DNA from 2 places in the Enterobacter sp. QK-SA4 genome. Region 2 is predicted to be linked to the other one. Evidence: predicted binding sites of a transcription regulator. Region 2 holds the regulator's gene; the other holds the start of a gene.

Region 1 (6,483 bases), 4.2 Mb from region 2:
GAATGCGCTGGGCCGCTTTTTTCAGCAGGGCTTCAATCCACTCCACGCTCGGCACGTTCGGGGAGTGAATGTCGTACACGCCCGGCCCGATTTCATTCGGGTAGTCGAACTCTTCAAACGACTCCAGCAGCTCCATGTCTGAACGCGAGGTCTCGATGGTGATCACGTCGGCGTCCAGCGCGGCAATCGAATCCATGATGTCGTTAAATTCGCAGTAACACATGTGGGTGTGGATCTGGGTGTCATCCTTCGCCACCGCAGCGTTGATGCGGAACGCCTCCACGCCCCACTGCAGGTAGGCATCCCAGTCGCTGCGGCGCAGCGGCAGGCCTTCGCGCAGCGCCGGCTCGTCAATCTGGATAATGCCAATGCCTGCCGCTTCCAGATCCGCCACTTCATCACGCAGCGCCAGGGCAATCTGTTTGGCGATGGTTTCACGGGTCACGTCTTCACGCGGGAACGACCAGCAGAGAATGGTCACCGGACCGGTCAGCATCCCTTTTACCGGCTTGTCGGTCAGGGACTGGGCATACTTCGCCCACTCCACGGTGATCGCTTCCGGGCGGCTGACGTCACCGATAACCACCGGCGGCTTGACGCAGCGGGAGCCGTAGCTCTGCACCCAGCCGTTCTGGGTAAAGACGAAGCCGTCCAGGTGCTCGCCGAAGTATTCTACCATGTCGTTACGCTCGGCCTCGCCGTGCACCAGCACGTCCAGCCCCAGGCGCTCCTGCTCGATAATCGCCTGCTTGATGTGTTCCGCGATGCCGGTGCGGTAGTGATTCGCATCCAGATTGCCCTTTTTAAAGTCCAGGCGCAGGCCGCGGATCTCCGTCGTTTGCGGGAAAGAGCCGATCGTCGTTGTTGGCCACGCGGGCAGACTGAAGCGGGCACGCTGCGCTTCAGCGCGCACCTCGTACGGACTCTGACGCTGGCTGTCCCGGGCGGTGATGGCCGCCAGGCGTTTTTCCACCGCCGGGTTGTGCACGCGCGCCGAGTGACGGCGCGCCTGGATCGGGGCGCTCCATTCGGTAATTGCCGCCGTGTCGCCGCTGTTCAGCGCGTCGCGCAGCAGGGTCAGCTCTTCACATTTTTGCAGCGCGAAGGCAAACCAGCTTTTTACTTCAGGGTCGAGACGGGTTTCCACGCTCAGATCGATCGGACTGTGCAGCAGGGAACAAGATGAGGCCACCCACAGCTCACGTTTGTCGACGATGTCTTTGATTTGTGCGTATTTCTCGGTGAGATCGGCGCGCCAGACGTTACGGCCATTGATCAGCCCGGCAGAGAGCAGCCAGTCCGCTGGCAGGCGCTTGTGCAGTTCCGCGACATCGTCTTTACCGTGTACGAGATCAACGTGCAGGCCTTGAACCGGCAGCGCGGTAATGGTCTTCAGGTTCGGCGTCACGCCTTCAAAATAGGTCGTCAGCAGGAGTTTTACCTGACCGGTGAGCGCGTCATACGCCGGTTTGAAGGCATCGAGCCAATCCTGCGGCAGCTCAAGCACCAGCGCCGGTTCGTCGATTTGCACCCACTGAATGCCGCGTTTGCCCAGCTCACTCAGCACCTGTTTGTAGACCGGCAGAATATCCTTCAGCAGGCTGAGTCGGTCAAACGGCTCGCCCTTTACTTTGCCCAGCCACAGGTACGTTACCGGCCCGAGCAGCACCGGCTTCACCTGGTGGCCCAGCGCCAGCGCTTCATCCACTTCGTCCAGAAGCTCCGTCCAGGCCAGCCTGAACTGCTGGCCTTTGACGAATTCCGGCACCATATAGTGATAGTTGGTGTTGAACCACTTGGTCATTTCCGCCGCTGCCGCTGGCTCCCCCGTTGGCGCGCGGCCACGGCCGATGCGGAACAGAGTATCGATATCTACCGATCCATCGTTGTTCTGATGACGAGCCGGCACGTTGCCAAGCAGCAGGCTGGTCGTCAGAACATGGTCGTACCAGGCGAAATCGCCCACCGGCAGCAGGTCAATGCCCGCCTGTTTTTGCTGATCCCAGTGGCGGGCGCGCAGCTCGCGTCCTACCGTCAGCAGCTCTTCACGGGTGGCATTACCCGCCCAGTAGCTTTCTTGCGCTTTTTTCAGCTCGCGACGCAGGCCGACGCGAGGGAAACCGAGAGTGTGATTGCGGATTGTCATGTTTTTCTTCCTCTAATTAATTGTAAATCCTTTGGATTTTGAATTTAGGGAAGGCGGCAAGTTTGCTCATCCCCGGGAGCTTATATGAGTAAGTGACCGGGGTGAGTAAACGCAGCCAACGCACCATAAATTTAAAAGACGAAGGATTTTAGCCGTCCAGATGTTTACACATCCATAATTGGCAGTTACTGTATATTCCTCAAGCGCAAAATGTTCATGGCGAAGTGAAGGACTTTCATGATCGAGATTAAACACCTGAAAACGCTACAAGCGTTGCGGAACTGCGGTTCGCTCGCGGCTGCTGCGGCCACGCTGCACCAGACCCAGTCTGCCCTTTCTCACCAGTTCAGCGATCTGGAACAACGCCTCGGCTTCCGTCTTTTTGTGCGTAAGAGCCAGCCGCTACGCTTTACGCCGCAGGGTGAAATTCTCCTTCAGCTGGCGAATCAGGTCCTGCCGCAAATCGCCAGCGCGCTGCAGGCGTGTAACGAACCGCAGCAGACCAAACTGCGTATCGCCATTGAGTGCCACAGCTGTATTCAGTGGCTAACCCCCGCGCTTGAGAACTTCCGTCAGAAGTGGCCGCAGGTGGAGATGGACTTCAAATCCGGCGTGACCTTTGACCCGCAGCCGTCGCTGCAGCAGGGCGAGCTGGATCTGGTCATGACCTCTGACATCCTGCCGCGCAGCGGCCTGCACTATTCGCCGATGTTTGATTATGAAGTGCGCCTGGTGCTGGCGCCGGACCACCCGCTGGCCGCCAAAACGCGCATCACGCCGGAAGACCTGGCGACAGAAACGCTGCTGATTTACCCGGTCCAGCGCAGTCGTCTGGATATCTGGCGCCACTTCCTGCAGCCGGCAGGCATCAGTCCGCAGCTGAAAAGCGTGGATAACACCCTGCTGCTGATTCAGATGGTGGCGGCCAGAATGGGTATCGCGGCGCTGCCGCACTGGGTGGTGGAGAGTTTTGAACGCCAGGGTCTGGTGCAGACCAAAACCCTGGGTGAAGGACTGTGGAGCCGACTGTACGCCGCCGTGCGCGATGGCGAGCAGCGTCAGCCGATTACGGAGGCGTTTATTCGCTCAGCGCGGAACCACGCGTGCGACCATCTTCCGTTTGTGCGGAGCGCGGAGCGACCCATCGGCGATGGACCCACAGCGAAGCCAGGATCACCGCTCCCCCAATAAGGAAGCTCGGCCAGTGCGGCTGTTGCTGCCAGATGGCGAGGTTGACCAGCAACCCTGCCGGGACATGCACGTTGTTCATGATCCCCAGCGTACCGGCGTCTACCTGCGTAGCGCCGTAGTTCCACATGAAGTATCCCAACCCTGACGCCACTACGCCCAGCCAGACCAGAACGGCCCACTGCACGGCGGTGGTCGGCAGCTTTTGCGGATTACCGAGCATAAACCACGCCGCCACCGCGACAATCGCGGCGCCCATATAGAACCAGGCAAACGCGTTATGCTGCGGCATCGGGCGGGTTTCCATCAGGCGTTTGTAGCCCACCATGCCGATAGCGAAACTGATGTTGGCGAGCTGGACGAACATCAGCCCGGTCCAGAAGTGATCGCTCACTTTGTCGTAGCGAATAATCGCCGCACCAATCACAGCTAGCGCCGCGCTCAGCAGGTATCCCCAGCGCAGACGGCGTTTACTCAGCAGATCGTATATCAGCGTGATGTAGAGCGGCGTCAGCACGGTAAAGAGCAGGAATTCGGAGACGGACAGGTAGACGTAGGCCCGGAAGCTGAACAGATACATGATGCCGAGCTGCATCGCTCCCACCAGCATATACAGCACTATCGTTTTCAGCGATTGTCCGCGCGTGCGCAGAAACGGCAGGAACACCAGCGCCGCCAGCCCGACGCGCATCAGCACCGAGAAGTAGCTGTCGACCGAACCGGCAAGGTATTCGCCAATCAGGCTAAAGGAGAAGGCCCACAGGATAGTGGTGATAATGAGTAGCGCCACAATGCTTGTCTCTCAGAAAGAAGGAGAGGCATTGTAGCGAACTCTTTAGTTGACAACTGAGCAATAAACAACCGAATGAAGTTTATTCAAGGAACAGTTTACGCAGATACTTCGGTACCGCGTTGTCAGCGTTAGAACCAATCACTTCCAGCTCAGGGTGCAGATCCTTCAGACGCTGGTGCGCGTTCTGCATGATGCAGCCCTTGCCCGCCATCGAAAGCATCTCGGCGTCGTTCATGCCGTCACCGAAGGCGATACAGTCTTTCAGCCCGAAGCCCAGACGTTTCGCAACCGCTTCCAGCGCGTGACCTTTGGAGACGCCACCCGCCATTACTTCCAGACAGGTCAGGGTTGAGAAGCTCACGTTGACGCGATCGCCCCAGCGGGCGTTGATCGCCTGTTCCAGCGGGAGCAGCTCTTCGTGGCTGTCACAGGTGAAGAACACCTTGCTGATCCCTTCCGGCTCCAGCAGGCCCGGTTCGTAAAGGGAGTAGTTGAATACCGCTTCCTTGAAGAAACGCATTTCATCCGGGCGGTGGCGGTTCATAAACCAGTCGTCGTCGCGGTAAACGTTAGTAACGATAGCCGGGTTGTCATGCACCACGCCGAACAGATCGGCGGCAATATCGCGATCCAGATTGTGGGTAAAGATCAGGTTGCCGTCGGTATCATGCACGCGCGCACCGTTGGAGGTGATCATGTACGATTTGATCTCAAGATTATCGCGGATCTGCCCCACGTCCACGTGGTGGCGGCCGGTGGCGAACACAAAGTTCACGCCACGGGCAGTCAGGAGTTTTAAGGTCTCTTTCGCGTAAGGCGACAGGGTGTGGTCGGGGGAAAGCAGCGTGCCATCTAAATCAGATGCAACAACCTGGTACATAGGGATTTCAACCTCTGGTGGAAAACAAGAATCAATTATGCCTGTTGAAAAATTCAACAATGGCGTTAAGCGCGACTGAGCGCATAGCGTCCTTTTCAAAAAGGATCTCATGGAACGCGCCGTTAATGACCAGCGGTTTACCCCCTTCACAAGGGTGACCGGCTGCAGCGCGCAGTTCACAATAGCGGTCATGCATGCGGTTATCCACCACACGCTCTTCTTCCGCCTGGATCAGAAGCGTCGGCGTGTCATCATCGCCCACGCCCGCCAGCACCTGCTCACCGGCCAGAATCCCCTCCCGCACCCAGTGCCAGGTCGGGCCGCCGACGCGCAAGCGCGGTTCATCGGCATAAAAGCGCAGGTTGCGGCGATAACGCTGCCGGCTATGGGTTAAGACGTTGATGGCGAACGGCAGCGCGCGCCAGCGTCCTGTGCCAATGGCGTAACCTTCACGAATGCGCTGATGGCCCTCAGCCCAGTCAAGAAGATGGCGCACCATCCAGTCAGGAAAACGGATCACGATACCGTACATCGGCGCGGTGAGCGCAATGGCGTCGCACTCGTGCGCATAACGCTGCAAAAACAGCGTCGAAATGGCGCCGCCCATGGAGTGCGCAAGAATATACCGCTTGCGCCAGGGGCCGGGCTGAACGTCCTGCTGCCAGAACGCGGCAAAATCGTCGACGTAATCGCTGAAGCGATCGACGTGCCCACGGTGCGTGTCCGGCAGCATACGTCCGGACAGCCCCTGTCCACGATGGTCGATGATCAGGACATCGAACCCCATATGGACCAGGTCATAGGCCAGCTCGGCGTATTTAACGTAGCTTTCAATACGCCCGGGGCAGACCACAATCACCCGGTCATTTTTTTCATTTCGGAAACGAACGAAACGCACCGGGATGCCCCCGACGCCCGTAAACTCATCTTCCTCACGCTGCCGCCAGAAATCGGTCAGCGGCCCCATAGAGAAAGCAGCAAAAGCGTTTTCTCGTGTTTCCCAGTCCTTTTTCTGCTGAAACATTGGGTTTCCACTCACGTAATCCAGGGAATATCGTTTTTTTCGTCACCGGTCACAAAATGACTCAATAATAGCGTATTGTGGCATAAAAATAGACGGTTCGGGAGTTTCAAATGACCTTCGAATGGTGGTTCGCCTACCTGCTGACATCCATTATCCTCAGCCTTTCTCCGGGCTCGGGGGCTATTAACACCATGACCACCTCCATCAATCACGGCTATCGCGGTGCGGCGGCATCGATTGCCGGTTTGCAGACCGGGCTGGGTATTCATATTGTGCTGGTCGGGATCGGTCTGGGGACCCTGTTCTCCCGCTCCGTGCTGGCCTTTGAGGTGCTGAAATGGGCCGGGGCAGCGTATCTGATTTGGCTCGGCATCCAGCAGTGGCGCGCGGCAGGCTCCATCAACCTGAATACGCTGGCTCTGACGCAAAACCGCGGCCATCTGTTTAAACGT
Region 2 (6,483 bases):
GTTTCTTGATGGCGACTTCCTCCATCCGCGCAGCAACATCATGAAAATGGCCTCCGGCGAGCCGCTGAACGACGACGACCGCAAACCGTGGTTGCAGGCGCTGAATGACGCCGCGTTCGCTATGCAGCGTACCAACAAAGTCTCCCTGATTGTTTGCTCCGCGCTGAAAAAAACCTACCGCGACCTGCTGCGCGACGGCAACCCGAACCTCTCTTTCATCTACCTGAAAGGGGATTTCGAGGTGATTGAAAGCCGCCTGAAGGCGCGTAAAGGTCACTTCTTCAAAACCCAGATGCTGGTGACGCAGTTCGAAGCGCTGCAGGAGCCGGGTGAAGATGAGAAAGACGTCTTAGTGGTTGATATCGATCAGTCACTGGAGGGTGTTGTTGCTAGCACCATCGAGGTCATTAATAAAAGGCAGTAAGTTTTGAGTACATTAACGCTAGTTTTGACAGCAGTGGGTTCCGTGTTGCTGCTGCTGTTTTTAGTGATGAAGGCGCGTATGCACGCTTTTGTCGCTTTGATGGTGGTTTCTATAGGTGCAGGTCTCTTTTCCGGTATGCCGCTCGACAAGATCGCCGCGACGATGGAAAAAGGGATGGGAGGCACGCTGGGCTTCCTGGCGATTGTGGTCGCCCTTGGCGCGATGTTTGGCAAGATTTTGCACGAGACGGGCGCGGTCGACCAGATTGCCGTCAAGATGCTGAAATCCTTCGGCCACAGCCGCGCGCACTACGCGATTGGTCTGGCGGGCCTGATTTGCGCGCTGCCGCTGTTCTTCGAAGTGGCCGTTGTGCTGCTGATAAGCGTCGCGTTCTCCATGGCGCGCCATACCGGCACTAACCTCGTGAAGCTGGTTATTCCGCTGTTTGCGGGCGTGGCGGCGGCTGCAGCGTTTCTGCTGCCGGGGCCTGCGCCGATGCTGCTGGCGTCCCAGATGCACGCCGACTTTGGCTGGATGATCCTGATTGGCCTGTGCGCGGCAATTCCAGGGATGATTATTGCCGGTCCGCTGTGGGGCAACTTCATCAGCCGTTACGTTGAGCTGCATATTCCGGACGACATCACCGAGCCGCACCTGGGCGAGGGCAAAATGCCGTCCTTCGGCTTCAGCCTGTCGCTGATCCTGCTGCCGCTGGTTCTCGTGGGTCTGAAAACCATCGCCGCGCGCTTTGTGCCGGTGGGTTCCAGCGCCTATGAATGGTTCGAGTTCATCGGTCACCCGTTCACGGCGATCCTGGTGGCCTGTCTGGTGGCGATTTACGGCCTGGCGATGCGTCAGGGAATGCCGAAAGACCGGGTGATGGAGATCTGCGGTGCCGCGCTGCAGCCGGCGGGTATTATCCTGCTGGTGATCGGTGCCGGCGGCGTGTTCAAGCAGGTGCTGGTGGATTCTGGCGTGGGTCCGGCTCTGGGCGAAGCGCTGACCGGGATGGGCCTGCCGATTGCGGTAACCTGCTTCGTGCTGGCGGCGGCGGTGCGTATCATTCAGGGTTCCGCAACCGTGGCGTGCTTAACCGCCGTGGGTCTGGTGATGCCGGTGATTGAACAGCTGAACTACTCGGGTGCGCAGATGGCGGCGCTGTCTATCTGTATTGCGGGCGGTTCGATTGTAGTCTCTCACGTTAACGACGCGGGCTTCTGGCTGTTCGGGAAATTTACCGGCGCTACCGAAGCGCAAACCCTGAAAACCTGGACGCTGATGGAAACCATCCTCGGCACGACGGGTGCGATTGTCGGGATGATTGCTTTCACATTGCTGAGCTGAATGCGGTGATTTAACAAGGCTCAAAAATAAGGCCCGGTAGCGTTAACGCTTACCGGGCCTTTATATTATGCAGAACGCCAGGCCGGGTCAGGTGAAACCCCACCCGGCTTTTTTACATCACTCGCCCTGCGTCGCGCTCTCAATCGTCAAACGCACATCCGAGGTGATCAGTTCTGCCAGCATCTGATACACCTTCAGCGTCTCTTCCGGCTCGGCATCGCCCGTATCGCTGATGTAGCCTTCGTCGCGCAGCGTCAGAACCAGGGTGCTGAAGACTGCTTTATCGAAGAATTCAGGGGCGTTAATGCCGTGCAGCACGGACAGGCGCTGGGCCAGCGTCCGGCTCTCTTTCTCCAGCGTACCGCGGTTGATAGACGGGTTCGCACTCAGCAGCCAGAACGTAATGGCGTAGCGCTGCAGCGTTTCGCGCGCGCCGGCCGCCAGCAGTTGCAGGGTACGGGAACGCGACGGATTGATGTGGAGTTCGTCGTTTGAAACGGCGATCAGCCCCTGACGACGCAGCTCTTCCGTCAGTTTGTCCAGTTCGCCCGCCAGCTCATCCTTACTCCAGCGCAGGAACAGTTCCGCTTTCAGCATCGGATAGAGCGTCTCAACGTGACGCAATAGCTCCTGACGCGAAATACTGCGGTGCTGGGTGATGATAGCCGCCATGAGCGACGGCAGCATCAGCATATGGGTGATGTTGTTGCGGTAGTAGGTCATCAGCACTGCCTGTTCGCGCGGCAGAATGATGATGTCGCCGATCGTGTCCTTTTCGACTTCAAACTTGTTCATCTGCAAAGCGTGATCGATAAGCTCACTGGCGGTAGCAGAAGGCACGGTTGAATCAACGGAATACGGCACGTTGCGCATCATGTCCAGATAGCAATCCAGCTGCTCCGTGAGCTGCTCGCGGGTCAGCGAGCGCTGACGCGAAGCCAGAAGCGCCGTACAGCACAGGTTCATGGCGTTAGCCGCACCGGCGTTGTTAATGCGCACCATCAGCTCGGACGCGATGCCGTTGACCGTTGGCGTCAGCCAGGCTGGACGAATCGCTTCGATTGGATCGATGGATTCACGCCACTCGGGAACGTGATGGTTCAGGTACGTCATCAGCGGCATCGGCTCGCCGAAGTTCACGTAGCCCTGACCGAGATTACGTAGCTTGCTCAAGCCGCGCAGCATCTGCGGCAGGCTCTCTTTCTCTTTGGTCGCACCGCGCAGCTCTTTCGCGTACGTGCCCACTTCCATTACGTGCTCATAGCCAATGTAGATTGGCACCAGCGTGATTGGACGGGTTCCTCCGCGCAGCATCGCCTGAATGGTCATCGACAGCGTGCCGGTCTTCGGATCGAGCAGACGTCCGGTACGGGAACGACCGCCCTCCACGAAGTACTCAACGGAATAGCCGCGGCTGAACAGCTCGCCCAGATATTCGCGGAACACGGTGGAGTAGAGCTTGTTGCCCTTGAAGGTACGACGGATAAAGAACGCGCCCAGGCGGCGGAAAATCGGACCTGCTGGCCAGAAATTCAGGTTGATACCGGCAGCAATATGCGGCGGTACCAGTCCCTGGTGATAGAGCACGTAGGAAAGAAGCAGGTAGTCCATGTGGCTGCGGTGGCAGGGAACATAGACAATCTCATGGCCATCATGCGCCAGCTGGCGTACGCGCTCGGCGTTATGAACGTTGATGCCCTGATACAGGCGGTTCCAGGTAAAGCCGAGAATACGATCGGACAGGCGAATCATCTCGTAAGAGAAGTTCGCTGCAATCTCTTCCATCAGCGCAATGGCGTTCTGCTGGGCTTTCTCATGCGATATTTTCTTGCTGCGCGCTTCGTCTTCAACGGCGCGAGCAATCGCTTTGGAGGCCAGCAGCTTGTTGAACAGATCCTGACGCGCCGGGAGACGCGGCCCTACGGCAGCCAGGCGCTGTCGGGCGAAGTGCATACGCGCCACGCGCGCCAGTTTTTGCGCGATGATCTTGTCGGTACCGTGCTCGTCCGCCATTCGACGCAGCGAAACGGAAGGGGAGAAACGCACAAAGCTGTCGCGTCCCAGCCAGGAGACCGCGAAGAACTTCTGGATGCCATTAAGCATGCGCAGCGGCGGGTTCTCTTCACCTTTTTCACGGCCCGGACGACGACCAAACATCACCGATACCGGCACCATCTGCACATCCAGATCGGGGTTGCTGCGGTGCAGGTCAAGATAGTCGTGGAACAGCTTGATGGACTCTTCTTTTGGCGTGTAATAGGTAAACACGCGCGGTCCACCGTGAATGAACACGTAGCGCGGCAGCAGCGTACCGTCAACTTCAAGCGGTTCAAGCGGGTCAGGTAAGTCATGCGCCAGACACTGGGCGCGAAGCGTCAGTAAGTCTGCCTTCGAGTTATAAGGCAAAACGTACATAATAGGACGCGACGTATCGAGCCCCAATTCCAGCGCGGGTTCTGCTGGGATAGACTTGCTTTTTACCAGGATGCTTAATGGTAAATTAAGTAATTTGTAGTAAATTCGTGGCCAGCCGGACATAAACGATGTAAAGCCTCTGGTTAATAATGCAATTGCGGCGCAAGGATAACAGAAAGCGCGCAAAATTTCTGTTGTTACCCGTCATACTTCAGGCTGTAGCGAAACGCGCTACAGTTCCTGTTACTGACGCTTTTTTTCATAAAAGGTTCTTTTAATGGCCAATAATACCACTGGGTTAACGCGTATCATCAAAGCCGCCGGCTATTCATGGAAAGGTTTCCGTGCCGCGTGGATCAACGAAGCTGCCTTTCGCCAGGAGGGCGTCGCCGCTATCATCGCGGTGATCGTCGCCTGTTTCCTTGATATTGATGCTATTACCCGCGTACTTCTAATCGGTTCCGTGCTTCTGGTGATGATAGTGGAAATTCTTAATAGCGCTATTGAGGCCGTTGTTGATCGCATAGGTTCAGATTTCCATGAGCTTTCTGGCCGCGCAAAAGACATGGGCTCTGCTGCCGTGCTGCTGGCGATTATCACTGCTGTTATCACCTGGGTCACGCTGCTTTGGTCACATTTCCGATGAGCCTCGAGGAATAATTAAGTCCCTGGTTTTTTGTGCAGTTTTTGGTTCCAAAATCGCCTTTGACTGTATATACTCACAGCATAACTGTATATACACCCAGGGGGCGGAATGAAAGCGTTAACGACCAGGCAGCAAGAGGTGTTTGATCTCATCCGGGATCATATCGGCCAGACGGGTATGCCACCCACGCGTGCGGAAATCGCGCAGCGTCTGGGCTTCCGTTCTCCGAATGCTGCTGAAGAACACCTGAAAGCGCTGGCGCGTAAAGGCGTGATTGAGATTGTTTCAGGCGCGTCACGCGGTATCCGCCTGCTGGTGGAAGAAGAGACGGGCATTCCGCTGATAGGCCGTGTTGCTGCCGGTGAGCCTTTACTGGCACAGCAGCATATTGAAGGCCACTACCAGGTCGATCCTGGCATGTTCAAACCAAGCGCTGATTTCCTGCTGCGCGTCAGCGGTATGTCGATGAAAGACATCGGTATTCTTGACGGCGATCTGCTTGCGGTGCACAAAACGCAGGATGTGCGTAACGGCCAGGTGGTTGTCGCGCGCATAGATGATGAAGTCACCGTCAAGCGTCTGAAAAAACAGGGGAACACCGTTCAGCTACTGCCTGAAAACAACGAGTTCTCCCCGATTGTGGTCGATCTCCGCGAACACAACTTCTCTATCGAAGGACTGGCGGTTGGGGTCATTCGCAACGGCGAATGGCTGTAACCTCTTCCTGACAGGCTATGGCGCCGCTGTAGCCTGCTCCATTCTCGACTCCCGGTATTTTTCATGTCACTGCTGACGGCATCCGATAAGGCATTGTGGCGTCTTGCTCTGCCGATGATTTTCTCCAATATTACCGTTCCCTTGCTGGGTCTGGTCGATACTGCCGTTATTGGCCACCTTGATTCGCCTGTTTATCTTGGCGGCGTGGCGATTGGCGCGACGGCAACCAGCTTCCTGTTTATGCTGCTGCTCTTTTTGCGCATGAGCACCACCGGGCTCACGGCCCAGGCTTATGGTGCAAAAGATCCGCTGCGTCTGGCGCGCGCGCTGGTCCAGCCGCTGATCCTTGCGCTCGGTGCAGGGGCGTTAATCGTTTTATTTCGTGCGCCTCTTATCGACCTTGCGCTCCATGTTGTCGGCGGCAGCGAGGCGGTACTTGCTCAGGCGCGACGTTTCCTTGAAATCCGCTGGCTCAGCGCGCCCGCCTCGCTGGCAAACCTGGTTCTGCTGGGGTGGCTCCTGGGCGTTCAGTACGCCCGTGCACCAGTGATTTTGCTGGTGGTAGGCAACCTTCTCAACATTGTGCTGGATGTCTGGCTGGTAATGGGCCTGCATATGAACGTGCGGGGCGCGGCGCTGGCGACGGCAATTGCCGAATACGGAACCTTTATTATTGGTCTGTGGATGGTCTGGCGCGTGCTGGCGATGCGCGGCATCTCCCTGGCGCAGCTCAAAACTGCATGGCGCGGCAATATCCGTAGGCTGCTGGCGCTTAATCGTGACATCATGCTGCGCTCGCTGCTGCTTCAGCTCTGCTTCGGCGCGCTGACGGTTTTCGGGGCGCGACTGGGGCCAGAAATCGTTGCGGTCAACGCGGTATTGATGACGCTACTGACCTTTACCGCCTACGCGCTGGACGGTTTTGCCTATGCGGTAG

Evidence for each region. The regulator LexA, encoded in region 2, represses DNA repair genes until DNA is damaged. The targets are predictions, from matches to a motif close to TNCTGTATGTACATACAGNA.
Region 1: metR (HTH-type transcriptional regulator MetR) is a predicted target of LexA. The motif match lies at 2,333-2,352, and genes of this name have one in related genera.

The regions. Positions count from the first base shown of each region.
Region 1 is NZ_JBXFXH010000007.1:174,735-181,217, reverse strand. Features, by position in the region: gene metE (5-methyltetrahydropteroyltriglutamate--homocysteine S-methyltransferase) at 1-2,146, opposite strand, end outside; gene metR (HTH-type transcriptional regulator MetR) at 2,384-3,337, shown strand; gene AC1VYI_RS02355 (carboxylate/amino acid/amine transporter) at 3,225-4,124, opposite strand; gene yigL (sugar/pyridoxal phosphate phosphatase YigL) at 4,207-5,007, opposite strand; gene pldB (lysophospholipase L2) at 5,039-6,031, opposite strand; gene rhtB (homoserine/homoserine lactone efflux protein) at 6,142-6,483, shown strand, end outside.
Region 2 is NZ_JBXFXH010000007.1:4,411,822-4,418,304, reverse strand. Features, by position in the region: gene gntK (gluconokinase) at 1-424, shown strand, start outside; gene gntU (gluconate transporter) at 428-1,768, shown strand; gene plsB (glycerol-3-phosphate 1-O-acyltransferase PlsB) at 1,886-4,306, opposite strand; gene AC1VYI_RS22885 (diacylglycerol kinase) at 4,461-4,829, shown strand; gene lexA (transcriptional repressor LexA) at 4,938-5,546, shown strand; gene dinF (MATE family efflux transporter DinF) at 5,610-6,483, shown strand, end outside.